Regions from separate parts of the Ruegeria sp. HKCCA5426 genome, predicted to be linked through region 2. Evidence: riboswitches for the same ligand, from Rfam matches in the RefSeq annotation. Region 2 holds a riboswitch; each other region holds the start of a gene.
The links. Region 2 has a riboswitch for cobalamin ahead of GOV87_RS05955 (hypothetical protein). Riboswitches for the same ligand answer to the same signal wherever they lie in the genome.
Positions count from the first base shown of each region.

Region 1: another riboswitch for cobalamin. It lies ahead of GOV87_RS06725 (DUF1636 family protein); the one in region 2 lies ahead of GOV87_RS05955 (hypothetical protein).
Region 3: another riboswitch for cobalamin. It lies ahead of GOV87_RS03355 (DUF1636 domain-containing protein); the one in region 2 lies ahead of GOV87_RS05955 (hypothetical protein).

Region 1 covers NZ_WQGH01000003.1:321,230-325,417, forward strand. The annotation lists gene GOV87_RS06715 (metal ABC transporter ATP-binding protein) at 1-461, shown strand, start outside; gene GOV87_RS06720 (iron chelate uptake ABC transporter family permease subunit) at 461-1,258, shown strand; cobalamin riboswitch at 1,353-1,559, shown strand; gene GOV87_RS06725 (DUF1636 family protein) at 1,660-2,016, shown strand; gene GOV87_RS06730 (ABC transporter ATP-binding protein) at 2,013-2,804, shown strand; gene GOV87_RS06735 (ABC transporter substrate-binding protein) at 2,817-3,764, shown strand; gene GOV87_RS06740 (iron ABC transporter permease) at 3,766-4,188, shown strand, end outside.
Region 2 covers NZ_WQGH01000003.1:164,257-168,444, forward strand. The annotation lists gene GOV87_RS05945 (DNA polymerase III subunit gamma/tau) at 1-1,007, opposite strand, end outside; gene GOV87_RS05950 (dual specificity protein phosphatase family protein) at 1,177-1,674, shown strand; gene GOV87_RS05955 (hypothetical protein) at 1,677-1,991, opposite strand; cobalamin riboswitch at 2,167-2,390, opposite strand; RNA gene ffs (signal recognition particle sRNA small type) at 2,510-2,608, opposite strand; gene GOV87_RS20400 (5'-nucleotidase C-terminal domain-containing protein) at 2,648-3,274, opposite strand; gene GOV87_RS20640 (hypothetical protein) at 3,195-4,188, opposite strand, start outside.
Region 3 covers NZ_WQGH01000002.1:162,128-166,315, reverse strand. The annotation lists gene cobN (cobaltochelatase subunit CobN) at 1-1,081, opposite strand, end outside; gene cobW (cobalamin biosynthesis protein CobW) at 1,085-2,140, opposite strand; gene GOV87_RS03355 (DUF1636 domain-containing protein) at 2,137-2,526, opposite strand; cobalamin riboswitch at 2,611-2,820, opposite strand; gene GOV87_RS03350 (NAD(P)-dependent oxidoreductase) at 2,959-3,915, shown strand.

The DNA of each region.
Region 1 (4,188 bases), 160 kb from region 2:
TGACGCACCGTGTTTCAAAAGATGACTGCGCTGCGGCGCTGGCGGCGGCGGGTGTGCCGGATCTTTTGAAGCGCCAGATGTCCCAACTGTCCGGGGGCCAGTTTCAGCGCGTATTGCTGGCGCGGGCTTTGATCAATCGTCCCGACATCCTTTTGCTGGATGAAGCCACGCAAGGCCTCGACCAGCGAGGCTCGGCCAGTTTTTACCAGCAGATCGAGGCGGTGAGACAGGAAACCGGTTGCGCCATCCTGATGATCAGCCACGAGCTGCACGTTGTGATGAGTGCTTCGGACAGGGTGATCTGCCTCAATGGTCATGTCTGCTGCGAGGGGTCGCCTGCCGTGGTTGCTTCGGCACCAGAATACCGCGCCCTGTTTGGAACAGGCACCGGTGGCGCGCTTGCCCTGTATCGCCACGAACATGATCACAACCACGACCACTCTCACGAAGCGGCAGAATAATGCTTGATGATTTTATGACGCGGGCAACGCTCGCCGGTATTGGCGTGGCAATTGCAGCCGCCCCCCTTGGGTGTTTTGTGGTCTGGCGGCGTATGGCTTACTTTGGCGATGCCACCGCTCATGCTGCGATCCTGGGTGTTGCGCTGTCGCTGGCTTTCCAGATGTCGGTCTTTCTGGGCGCATTGGTTGTCGCGCTTATCATGGCGTTGGCCGTCACATTGCTGTCCGGTCGCGGTTATGCCATGGATACCCTTCTTGGAGTTATGGCGCATTCGTCGCTTGCCTTTGGCCTTGTCGCGGTGTCGTTTTTGTCGGGCATTCGCATCGACCTGATGGCCTATCTTTTTGGTGACATACTGTCAGTTTCGCGCACCGATCTTGTCGTGATCTGGGGCGGGGCCGCGCTGGTCGTCGCGTTGATCGTATGGCGATGGTCGCAACTGCTGACCGCTACGCTGAACGAAGAATTGGCCTACGCCACCGGGTTCGACCCCAAGCGCGAGCAGTTGATCCTAACTTTGTCACTGGCGGTTACGGTTGCTGTCGCGATCAAAGTTGTAGGCGTGTTGCTCATTGCCGCGATGCTGATCATTCCGGCGGCGGCCGCGCGCAGCCTGGCGCGATCTCCGGAAACGATGGCATTGATTGCCGCGGCAATCGGGGCTTTCTCGGCCGTAGCAGGACTTCGCTCAGCTTATGTGTTTGACACACCGGCGGGTCCCTCAATCGTCTGCGTGGCCGCGGTTTTGTTTGCCGGTTTCAGCCTCACGGGATGGCGGTCGCGAAGCGGGGTGTAGGACAATTATACTTTGGATTGGTCAATGGGGTTTTGCGTCTGCCAAAAATTGATTGGCTGCCACAATATTGTCGTTGACCTGACATGTGATCTCGGGCACTCGTTCGGATGATGGTTCCCGATGGTGCGCCCAAGGGATGAAAAGGGAATACGGTGAGGCCGCCATTTGGCGCCAAGTCCGTGACTGCCCCCGCAACTGTAAGCGGTGAGCGACGCCAACAACCCACTGGCCCAAGTGCCGGGAAGGATGGCCGAGCATCGACCCGCAAGTCAGGAGACCTGCCATCAAATGTTAACCAACCCGGGGCGGGGCGTCCTGGAAGGAGGCTTTGATGACACGAGCACATCGTGTTTACATTTCCGGCACTGTCTGCCCGCGCTTTGAAGCAGGCGGAGGAACCCATGCCGTCAGCGCCTGACCATTTTCTTCTCATCTGCAAAACATGTCAGGGTGAGGTACACGCGCAGGGCTTGTCCGACGCGCTGTTCGATCGTTTGCCAAATGGTTTTTCCATCCGCATGGTCGATTGCATGGCCGGATGCGCGCGGCCTGTGACTGTCGGATTTCAGGCAGTCGATAAAGCGCAGTACCTTTTTGGTGACATTCTTGATACGCAGGATATCCAGGCACTGACTGAGTTTGCCCACCAATACCAAAACAGCGCAGATGGCTGGACCAATGCGACCGAGCGTCCGGAAAAACTGTTCACAAAGACACTGTCCCGCATGCCCCAAATTCAAAAAGGGGTGTGTCCATGACCAACCCAGCTATTTTGGTTGCGCGTGATCTGACCCATCAGGTTCTTAGTGGCGATATACTGCTGCAGGGGGTCTCATTCACATTATGCGAAGGCGCAATCCTTGCAATTGCCGGGCCCAACGGGGCAGGCAAGACGACGCTTTTGAATCTGTTATGCGGCGCGCACGAGGTGAATCAGGGTGATGTTCTGGTCAACGGACGCAGCCTGAAACAGATGTCCGCACGGGATCGGGCGCGGACGATCGCCGTGGTCAGTCAGCAGGAGTTCCCGGATGGCAGGTTGCTGTTGCGGGATTATGTGGCGCTGGGCCAGATTCCGATCCGTGCAGACCGCTCTGCCGAGGAACACGCCGCGGATCTGGTCAGAATCCTGAGCCTTACCGGGCTTAGTGCTTTGGCCGAAAAAAAGATGGCCTTTCTGTCCGGGGGGGAACGCCAGCGCGCGCATATCGCCCGTGCTTTGGCCCAGAATCCTACGCTTTTGTTTCTGGACGAACCCACCAACCATCTGGATCCAGACACGAAGGGGCGGATGCTTTCGCTGGTCGCTGAACTGGGTATCACTGTGGTGATGATCCTGCATGATCTGGTGATGATCCCAGAATTTGCCACTCATGTGGCATTGATGAAAGATACACGGCTGACCGGTTTTGGGCTGGTCGCCGATGTGCTGACCCCGGACAGGGTTAGTGACACGTTTGGCGTCGATTACCTGTGCTTTCACCACGAAGGGCGCGTGATCCGGGCGCTGGATATCCGAAAAACCTCGATAACAACTTATGAATAGGAATATTTCTGAATGAAACAGATCTTGTCTGTGGCGTTGACCACCGTTTTGGCAGGTGGTGCCGTCGCGCACGAAGTCACAGTTGATAATTGCGGTGCGCCGCTGGTGTTCGACACCCAGCCCGAGCGTCTGGTTGTGCATGATATGAACATGACCGACATGGCCTTTGCGTTGGGTCTGCAGGACAAGATCGTGGGTCTGACCGGCATCACCGGCTGGTACAAGACCAGCCCCGAGTTTGACACGCTGCGCGGTGACATCCCCGAGCTTGCGCCGAAATACCCAACTGTTGAGAACCTTGTGGCGGTAGAGCCTGACCTGTTCTTCGCGGGTTGGTACTATGGGATGAAGCCGGGGGGCGACGTGACGCCCGACACGCTGGAACCCTTTGGCATCAAGACAATGATCCTAACGGAAAGCTGTGTGCATCTGGACAAGGACCGTCCCGAGGCCAGCATGGACCTGTTGTTTGATGATGTGCTTCGTCTGGGCGAGGTCATGCATGTTGAAGACAAGGCCGAGGCTCTGGTTTCCGGCTGGAAAGAGGAACTGGCAGCGATCCAGGCGCAGACTGCGGACCTGCCAAAACCCCGTGTTTTCCTGCTGGATGGGCCAGCCGACGCGCCCTTTACCGCGGGTAAATTCGCCATCCCTGACGCGATGATCGCTGCAGCTGGTGGTGCGAATGTCACTCATGACATGGACACAAGCTGGGGCCGCACCTCGTGGGAGGCTGTGGCAGCTTCGAACCCCGAATTTCTGGTGCTGCTGGATTATCAGACCGGCAACGGCGCGGAAGACACGTTCAAGTTTCTGCAGGAACACCCCGTGATGTCGCAGACCGACGCGGTCAGGAACGAGCGCTGGATTGGCCTACGTTACGAAGAACTGACTCCCGGACCCGCAAATATCGCGGCGATTTCGAAAATGGCCGACGCGATGCACCCGGGCCTGAACTAATATGGGCCGTTTTGGCCTGACACTCTTGCTGGGGGCGGTTGTTGTGACCGCCCTTTTGCTGGTTTCGACCATTTACGGCACGACGCAAATTCCAGCCGCGGTTGCGTTGGATGCGGTGATGCTGGGCACCGGCATGGCGGATGGCGAGGTGTCGCCGCTGCACCGCATTGTCTTTGACCTTCGCTTGCCGCGTGCATTGTTTGCGGCCGTGATCGGTGCAGGGCTGGGCGTTGTCGGCGTAGTGCTTCAGACCACAACACGCAACGACTTGGCTGATCCCTTCCTGTTCGGCCTTTCGTCGGGTGCGGCGGCGGGTGCGGTTATCGTCATTACGGTGACCGGCGACATCCTGGGATTCTGGACGCTGCCGCTGGCTGCATTTTGTGGCGGGCTTGTCGCGTCGGGAATTGTGCTGGCACTGGTT
Region 2 (4,188 bases):
CGCATGGGAAGGGCCTCGGCCATCTGGACGCCCCGGGCGCGTTCGTCAGGCGAGACTGTCGGATCTTCGGCTGCGTCCGGCGTAATCTTGACCACCGAGACCCAATGCGTGATCTCGGCCAGATCGCGCAGTACGGCCAGCGGGTCGGCACCTTCGGCATATTGACCGCCAAGCTCCGTCAACGCTCCGGCGGTATCGCCGCGCAGGATCATGTCCATCAGGTCCAGCACCCGCCCGCGATCAGCCAACCCCAGCATGGCCCGCACCTGATCCGCGCTGGTTTCCCCGGCACCATGCGAAATGGCTTGATCCAGCAGCGAGGTCGCATCCCGGGCCGAACCTTCCGCCGCACGAGTGATCAGCGCCAAGGCGTCCTCGGCAATCTGAGCGTTCTCGGCAGTTGCGATTTTTTTCAGCAGGCCGATCATGTCTTCGGGTTCGATCCGGCGCAGGTCGAAGCGTTGACACCGCGACAGGACCGTCACCGGAACCTTGCGGATTTCGGTTGTGGCAAAGATGAACTTCACATGCTCTGGCGGTTCTTCAAGGGTTTTGAGCAAAGCGTTGAACGCGCTGTTCGACAGCATGTGAACTTCGTCGATGATGTATATCTTGTAGCGCGCACTGGCGGCACGATAGCGGACGCTTTCGATGATCTCGCGAATGTCGTTCACACCGGTGCGGCTTGCGGCGTCCATCTCCATTACGTCGACATGGCGGCCCTCCATGATGGCCACGCAGTGTTCGCACTGGCCGCAGGGTTCGATTGTCGCTTTGCCTTCACCGTCTGGTCCGATGCAGTTCATGCCCTTGGCAATGATCCGCGCGGTGGTGGTTTTGCCGGTACCGCGAATGCCGGTCATGACAAAGGCCTGCGCTATCCGGTCGGCCTCGAACGCGTTTTTCAGGGTGCGTACCATGGCGTCCTGGCCCACGAGGTCGGCAAAAGTTTCAGGACGGTATTTGCGGGCGAGCACCTGATAGGCGGGGCTTGGTGTTTCGGTCATGTCTGCTCTGTCGGATTCGTATCAGCTTTGCAGCGTAGTGACCCCTGCCGCTCACGTCCACCGCAGGGAGCGATGAAATTCGATTTGGATTACTGCGGCGCATTGGATACAGGTTCGGGTGGGCGTGTATCGGCTTGCCCAGCCATTTCCTTCGGGCAGAGTGCGCACCTTGGACAGGTTTGAAATTTACTCAATGCCGGTTCGGTCCGGTCTGTTGGGCTTGGCGCAAATGCCAGGTCGGCTCGGCGACTTTGCCGGGGATCTTGAGCGGATCATGCAATGGCGCCCAGTCATGGTGATTTCGATGACAACCTCCGGTGAGTTGGAAGCCGCAGGAGCGCACAACCTCTGGCGCGACCTGCAGAGCCGCGCAATCACTTGGGTTCATCTTCCGGTGCAGGATTTTGGCGCACCGTCATCGAACGTAAGGTGTGATTGGCCAAACGCCAGCACCGATGCACACCGCGTCCTGTCTGCGGGTGGACGGGTCTTGGTTCATTGCCGGGGCGGATGCGGGCGGTCCGGCATGATTGTGTTGCGCTTGCTGGTCGAAGGCGGTGAAGCCCCGGATAAGGCGCTGCGCCGGTTGCGCGCTGTCCGGCCGTGCGCCGTCGAAACCGACGCGCAGATGGCTTGGGCCACGGCACCGGCATCAACCGGGCTTTGACGTCACGCCATGGCTGGTTGTGGGTCACCAGCCGCGGGACGCAGTCCCAAGGTTGTAACCTCGAGCATTGCGCAGGGCATATCGGACAGCGTTCCGGTTGGCATGGCCGACAGGCTGGTCCCGAACATCATGTCGGCGTAATCGTCCAACTTTGTTGTCGGGGTTTCCAGGGCCGTTCCACAATATACCCTGATCAGATCTGAATGGGCGCGAAACCGTGCTGTGCACCCTTCTGCGCAATGCGAAAGCTCTCCGCTGCCTTCGACCTCGAACTCTTTGGTTGTGACAGGCTGCGCTGTTGCTATCGCGTCCGCCATGGCACGTGCCATCCTTGCCAAGGCCGGACACGGTTTGCCGGTTTTCTGACAAATTGTTGCAGAAAACTCGTGCGTTTTTGTCTTCCAGATCATTGTACGCCCTCCGCGCGATGGACGGGGGGCGTGGGTCAGGTCGCTTTGTGCGGCTTTGACCTGCCCGGACACCCCGCCCGAGTTTCGGTTTCAGTCAGATGGCAGGTCTCCTGACTTGCGGGTCATCGCTTTGCCGACCTTCCCAGCCGTTGGGCCAGTGGTGTCTCGGCATTGCTCACCGCTTACAGTTGCGGGGGCAGTCGCGGCATTGGTCCGTTTCGGCATCGCCGGGGTAGGACCGCACCGTGTTCCCTTTTCATCCCTTCCCGGTAAGCCGGGTCGAGAACCATCAAGTCATCGCTATCCGGTGAAATCGGTCCGAGTCAAGCGGGCTTTGTCACCGCTTTAGACGCAGGGTTGTCTTCCCGATAGGGCGGCGGGCTTGTTCATGCCGGATCGCGGAATAGCCTTAAGCATGTGGGGGGAAGTGAGAGGTTGGACATCGACCCAAGCGGGGCTCGTTGTGGCTGCTTCCTTCCGGACCTGACCAGGTTGGCGAGGCGCTCGCCCGCGCCAACCTCTCAGGGGTGGATATATGCATTTCGTTTGCGGATGACAACCCGTCACAGCGTAAGCCGGATTAGTAAAAAACCATCGTCATCGCGCCCAATGACTGACGGGTTATACGTCTGCAATTCAGCTAAATGGTGCTGCGCCTTGGGACTGGTTCTGAGAATCGCAAACGCCCCGGATAGCGGTCTGAGTGTGAATGGCCGCGGCGCATCCGCCAACGGATCCGCGGGAAGGCGGCCCGCGACATAATCCCGAACAATGCATTGGATCGACAAAACTGGTAACGGAATCTGCCTTGCGGTGTCTACGAAGGGGAAATGCCCACCTCCGCTGGCCCGGTAGTTGTTGAGGGCAACAACAAAGGATTGCTGATCGTCGATAGGGTGCTCGGCAAGGCGAATATTCTTGACGCGGTTATGCGATGAATTCGTCAAATTGCCGCCCGCGTCGAACCGCGCGGGCATACCAAGGTCGATCTGGTGGCTAAGGCCGTGCAGGATATCAAAATTGTAACCGGCGCGAGCGGAATTCCGCAGTTCGATTTGTTGACCTGCGTGCATTTGATTGAGCACGCCAGCCGACATCTCAAGCCAGTCTCTAATCTGCGCGCCCGAAACCACGACGGCCTGCATTTCGTTTGGAAAGATGTTCAGGTCGTTGACATGGCGAAGCCGGATTTGACCCGCCGGAACGTCGGTAAAGGATCGTGGCCCTGCGCGCCCTCCGAATTTCGAAGGCGATACGGCTGACAGAACCGGTAGGCCCTCGTGCGTTGTTCCTTTTAGGAAGGGGCGCAACGCGGCGGCTTGCGCTGCCGCGACCAGCGCAAGCCCCCCTGTCCGGCGCACAGAAGCTGAAATAACTGTGCAAATTCTGACGCGTTTCGCCGACAGGCTTGGCCGAGTGCAACCGTGTCTCTTTATGTGCTTGTGCGAACAGACGCTTCAGATCAGTGTCCTCTTCCGTCGGGGCCGCGGGCGTCGCTGGTGAAACAGAATGCAGTTCCACATGTTGGTTCCCAATCGACCACCCGCCCGCGTCTTTTTGGTGCAACGTCAGGTCAATGATGCCCAGATGCGAACCGGCCGCGCCCGGCATCACAACCGGTTTTCCGTGAACAAGACCGTGTTGTGGGTCTACATGCTTCAGACCCTGATGAGCAGAGCCGGGCAGGGTCAAGTGGGAATGCCCAGCAATAATCGCATCAATTCCGGGCACCGCTGCCAGGGGGATAGCCGCATTCTCAAGGTTGGGCGCGGGTGCAGCGGCGCCAAGCCCTGTATGGGCAAGTGCCACAATCAGATCGCATCCCCCGGATCGCAATTCCCGCGTTTTTCGATGGGCGCACGTCAGGATGTCCTCTACCGAAACGGCACCTTTCAGGCGGTGCGCTTCCCACTTGGCCGTCTGCGGTGGGAGGACAGAGAACACACCGATTTTCAAAACCAGATCTTGCCCCTGCATTTTGATGTTCCGGTCAAGAATCGTATGCGCCTGCCAGCTTGCCGGGCGGTCGGCTCTGGTGGTATTGCTGCAAATGACCGGGCACGTGGCTTGGGCGACTATGCGGTCCAGTACCTCAAGCCCGAAC
Region 3 (4,188 bases), on a different contig from region 2:
CAAGGATAGCTTCGATCCGTTCCTCCTCGGCCCGGTGGGCAAAGCGGGAATATTCCAGATGCGGATCACGCTTGCCCGGTTCCTTGAACGAGGCGATGCCTGCGTTGATCCGCCCGTCCACCTCGGGCAGAACGACATGCATGGCAAGGTCGGCGGGGGACAGACCTCGTTCCGCCTCGGCCCAGGCTTTGCGGCGTGAGGTGGCCAGCGCGACCTGAAACACGGGGACATTCGCTGCGTCCAAGGGCGAGGTACCAGAGGCGCCCTTTCCCGAGAAAGACGTGGCGTTGAGGATCGCCGACGGAGAAAGCGATACGATGGTGTCGCGCAGCCAGTCGGCGGCGGCGGGGGCTTTCAACGAGGGGGCGAACAGGCCCACAGCCTGAAACCCGCGCGCACGCAGGCTGCGGATCAGGGCCGCCACGGGGGCGGTGTCTGCGGATGTGAGATAGGCGCGGTAGAAACTGACCACAACGCGTTTCGCATGGCCGGAAAACGCCTGTTCTGCCGGGATCACGCCGCGATCCGGGCACCAAACACCGCAGTCGGGGATGGTCTTGGCCCCCATCACCGGACCCGCATACAACCCCGCTGCCAGCGCCATCTGCGCCAAAGCGGCTTGTGCTGCGACCTCGCCCCCCGTGTCGCACAGATGTGCCAAGCGCTGCAGGGTTGACACGGGCAGGGTGGAATAGTCATCCAGCCGCGTATCCTCGCGCCCATCGGCGGGCAGCACGGCCACAGCAATTCCTTTGGCCTGCGCCAGCGCCAGAACCTGTTGCAAGCCATAGGCCCAATAGGGCACCCCGCCAATCAGGCGGATCAGGATACCCTTGGCACCCTCCAAAGTCTGCTCCACATAGGTGTCAACGGACAGAGGATGTTTCAGCGCCGTCAGATTGGCCAGCCGCAGGGTCGGCATCCGCCCCTCGGGCCCGCCACCGCGATGCCAGCCCGCCGCGAATGCGCCTAGGTCACTGTCGGAAAAAGAAAGCACCACCAAATCCGCCGGGCTCTGGCCCAGATCGGTCGGGGTCTCGGATTCCTCGAGCCCGTGGCTTTCGCGGAAGACGACGTGCATGATTTACTCGGCGGCCTCTTTCACACCCACAAGGATATCACGGATTTCCGCTTCCTTTATATCGTCATGCTCGGCGATGACGACCAACCGCGAGCGGCGCGCCTCATCCGGTTCCCAAAGGCGATCATACTGATGACGCACGCGCGCGCCCACGGCCTGCACCAGCAGGCGCATCGGTTTGCCTTGAACGGCGGCATAGCCTTTGACGCGCAGGATGTTCAGTTCAGACGCCAGACGTTCGATTTTGGCCACCAGATCGGCCGGGTCGGCCTGTTCGGGCAGTTCGACGATGATGCTTTCGAAATCGTCATGTTCGTGGTCGTCGTGACCGTCATGATGGCTGGGGCGCGCATCCATGTCATCCTCGGCAGCCGCTTCAAGTCCTAACACAACACGGACGTCCACGGCACCTTCGGCAACCTCAACCACAGGCAGCGGGCGAGGGGACTCGGCGGCGATGATCTCGCGCGCTTTGGCGACGCCTTCGGGACCGGCCAGATCCGGCTTGGTCAGCAGGATGATATCGGCGCAGGAAATCTGATCCTCAAACACCTCGGATAGGGGCGTTTCATGGTCAATCGAGTCATCGGCCAGACGCTGAGCGTCCACGGCCTCGACATTCGGCGCAAAGCGACCGGCAGCCACAGCCTCGGCATCGGCCAGCGCGATCACGCCATCGACGGTGATTTTCGAACGGATATCGGGCCAGTCGAACGCCTTCAGCAGCGGCTTGGGCAGGGCGAGGCCAGAGGTTTCGATCAGGATGTGATCGGGACGCGGCTCCAGCGCCATCAGAGCTTCGATGGTCGGGATGAAGTCGTCGGCCACGGTGCAGCAGATGCAGCCGTTCGCCAGTTCCATGATGTTCTCTGCCGGGCAATCCGGGATCGAGCAGGATTTCAGGATGTCGCCATCGACGCCAACATCGCCGAACTCATTGACCACCACGGCCAGACGTTTGCCCTGCGGGTTCTGCATCAGGTGCTTAACCAAAGTTGTTTTGCCCGAGCCCAAAAAGCCGGTGATCACGGTGACGGGGAGTTTTTCCAAGTTGCTCATTTCTGGGCTCCAATCGGGGGAATGCGGGCCGCGCAGTTTTTGCGGAAATGTTCGGGGCGTTCGCGCCATTTGACTAAGCCGTCTTCGGTCGCAAGGTACTTGGTCGCACCTTCGACGATGGTTTCGACATGGTCGCTTTCATTCAGGTGCTCATACACGAACGTCCAGCGTTCGGGCCCACCGCGTAGAACGATGGAACAGCCCTGATCACAATTCGACAGGCATTCTACGGCTTTCAGGATAACGCCCTCTGGCAGCGTGGCCTGTTCAAGGGCTTTGTGCAGCAATGCGCCGGGCCGCTGCGCGTCGTCCTCGACGGGCAGTCCTCGGCGACAGGTGGTGCAGACCAGCAGCTCGACTGGTGCAGTATCGGTCACGTCTCTCATCCCCCCAAATCCTCTTTGTGGGGGACGGGGTCTCATGCGGGCCACGCGTTGCGACATGGACCCGACACCGGAACACCCCGTCCGGTTACATCTTCGGGCGTTGGCAGGTCTCCCGGCTTGCGGATATCGGGGCATAGCCCTGTCAGATGTCCCGCCTTCCCGACCTTTTTGGCCAGTGGCTTTGGGCACCCTCTCCGGTCACGGTCGCGGGGGCGGCTGTGTTTCACGGAAGACCCGCTGACACATTCCCTTTTCATCCATCCTCAGATGGACACCAACGGATCGGACATGCGGCACCCGGCAGGGGATTGTCAAGCGACTCGCAGATATCTGCGCTACCAGAGTGAAAAAGCGACCTGACAGCGTCGCTGGGCGGCATGACTTGGGGGCAAGCGTCATGCTGCCATGTCCTAAACAAGAGAGGTATGTCGCATGAAGGTAGGCTTTATCGGGCTGGGCAATGTGGGTGGAAAACTATCGGGATCCTTGCTTCGCAACGGGATCGACCTGACCGTGCATGATCTTAATCCCGATCTGGTGGCTGAATTTGTTGCGCAGGGTGCAAAGGCCGCCGAAAGCCCTGCGCAGTTGATGCGCGACAGCGATGCGGTCATTACCTGCCTGCCATCACCCGCCGCGTCGTATGCGGTGATGCAAGAGATGCTGCCCAATGTCCGTACCGGCAAGATCTGGATGGAGATGTCCACCACCGACGAGGCCGAGGTCAAACGGCTGGGTGCCCTTGTAATCGAACGCGGCGGCGCAGCGGTGGATTGCCCTGTGTCGGGCGGGTGCCACCGCGCTGCGACGGGCAACATCTCGATCTTTGCGGGCTGTGACCGGGATACCTTTGAGCGTATCCTGCCATTTCTGACGACAATGGGCCGGCGCATCCTGCACACCGGTGATCTCGGCTCGGCCTCGGTACTGAAGGTCCTGACAAACTATCTGGCCACGGCGAATCTGATCACTTGCGCCGAAGCATTGGTCACCGCCAAGGCGGCCGGTATGGACCTGAATACCACGTATGAGGCCATCAAGATCTCTTCGGGTACATCCTTTGTCCATGAGACAGAAAGCCAGGTCATTTTGAACGGATCGCGGGATATCTCATTCACAATGGACCTTGTGAAAAAGGACATCGGCCTGTTTCAGGAGGTGGCAGACCGCGCCGGTGTTCCGCTTGAAATGAACCCGCTGATGATCCGCATTTTTGACGACGCCATCGCACGTTACGGAGAGCGGGAGCTTTCGCCGAACATTATCCGGCGCCTGGAGGATGCGACGGGGCTGGATGTCAGCGCCCCAGGGTTTCCACCCGAGATGGAAGACGATGAACCCGAAGAGCCAGGGTACGAGGTCGTCCCTCAGGGTCGCAACGCCGTTTAGTTATTCATGAATTCCGTCACCTTGCCGCCGCGCGCTTGTCCACCGGGCGCGCAGCGGTCCTCCTGTGGGCAGGATCGCTTTTCTAGCAACAGAAGCAGGGTAAGGCCTACGGGAACAAAAATGCCATTTCTTGATGGGCTTAGGCGCAGGGAGGGCGCTATTGCCTAAGTGCTTAACTCGAGCACCACAGAGCTAAGTCGATGATTTAGAATAAAATGGAGGCGAGTACCTGTTTTAAAATCGAACCCAATCTGAACTAATTGATAATAAAAA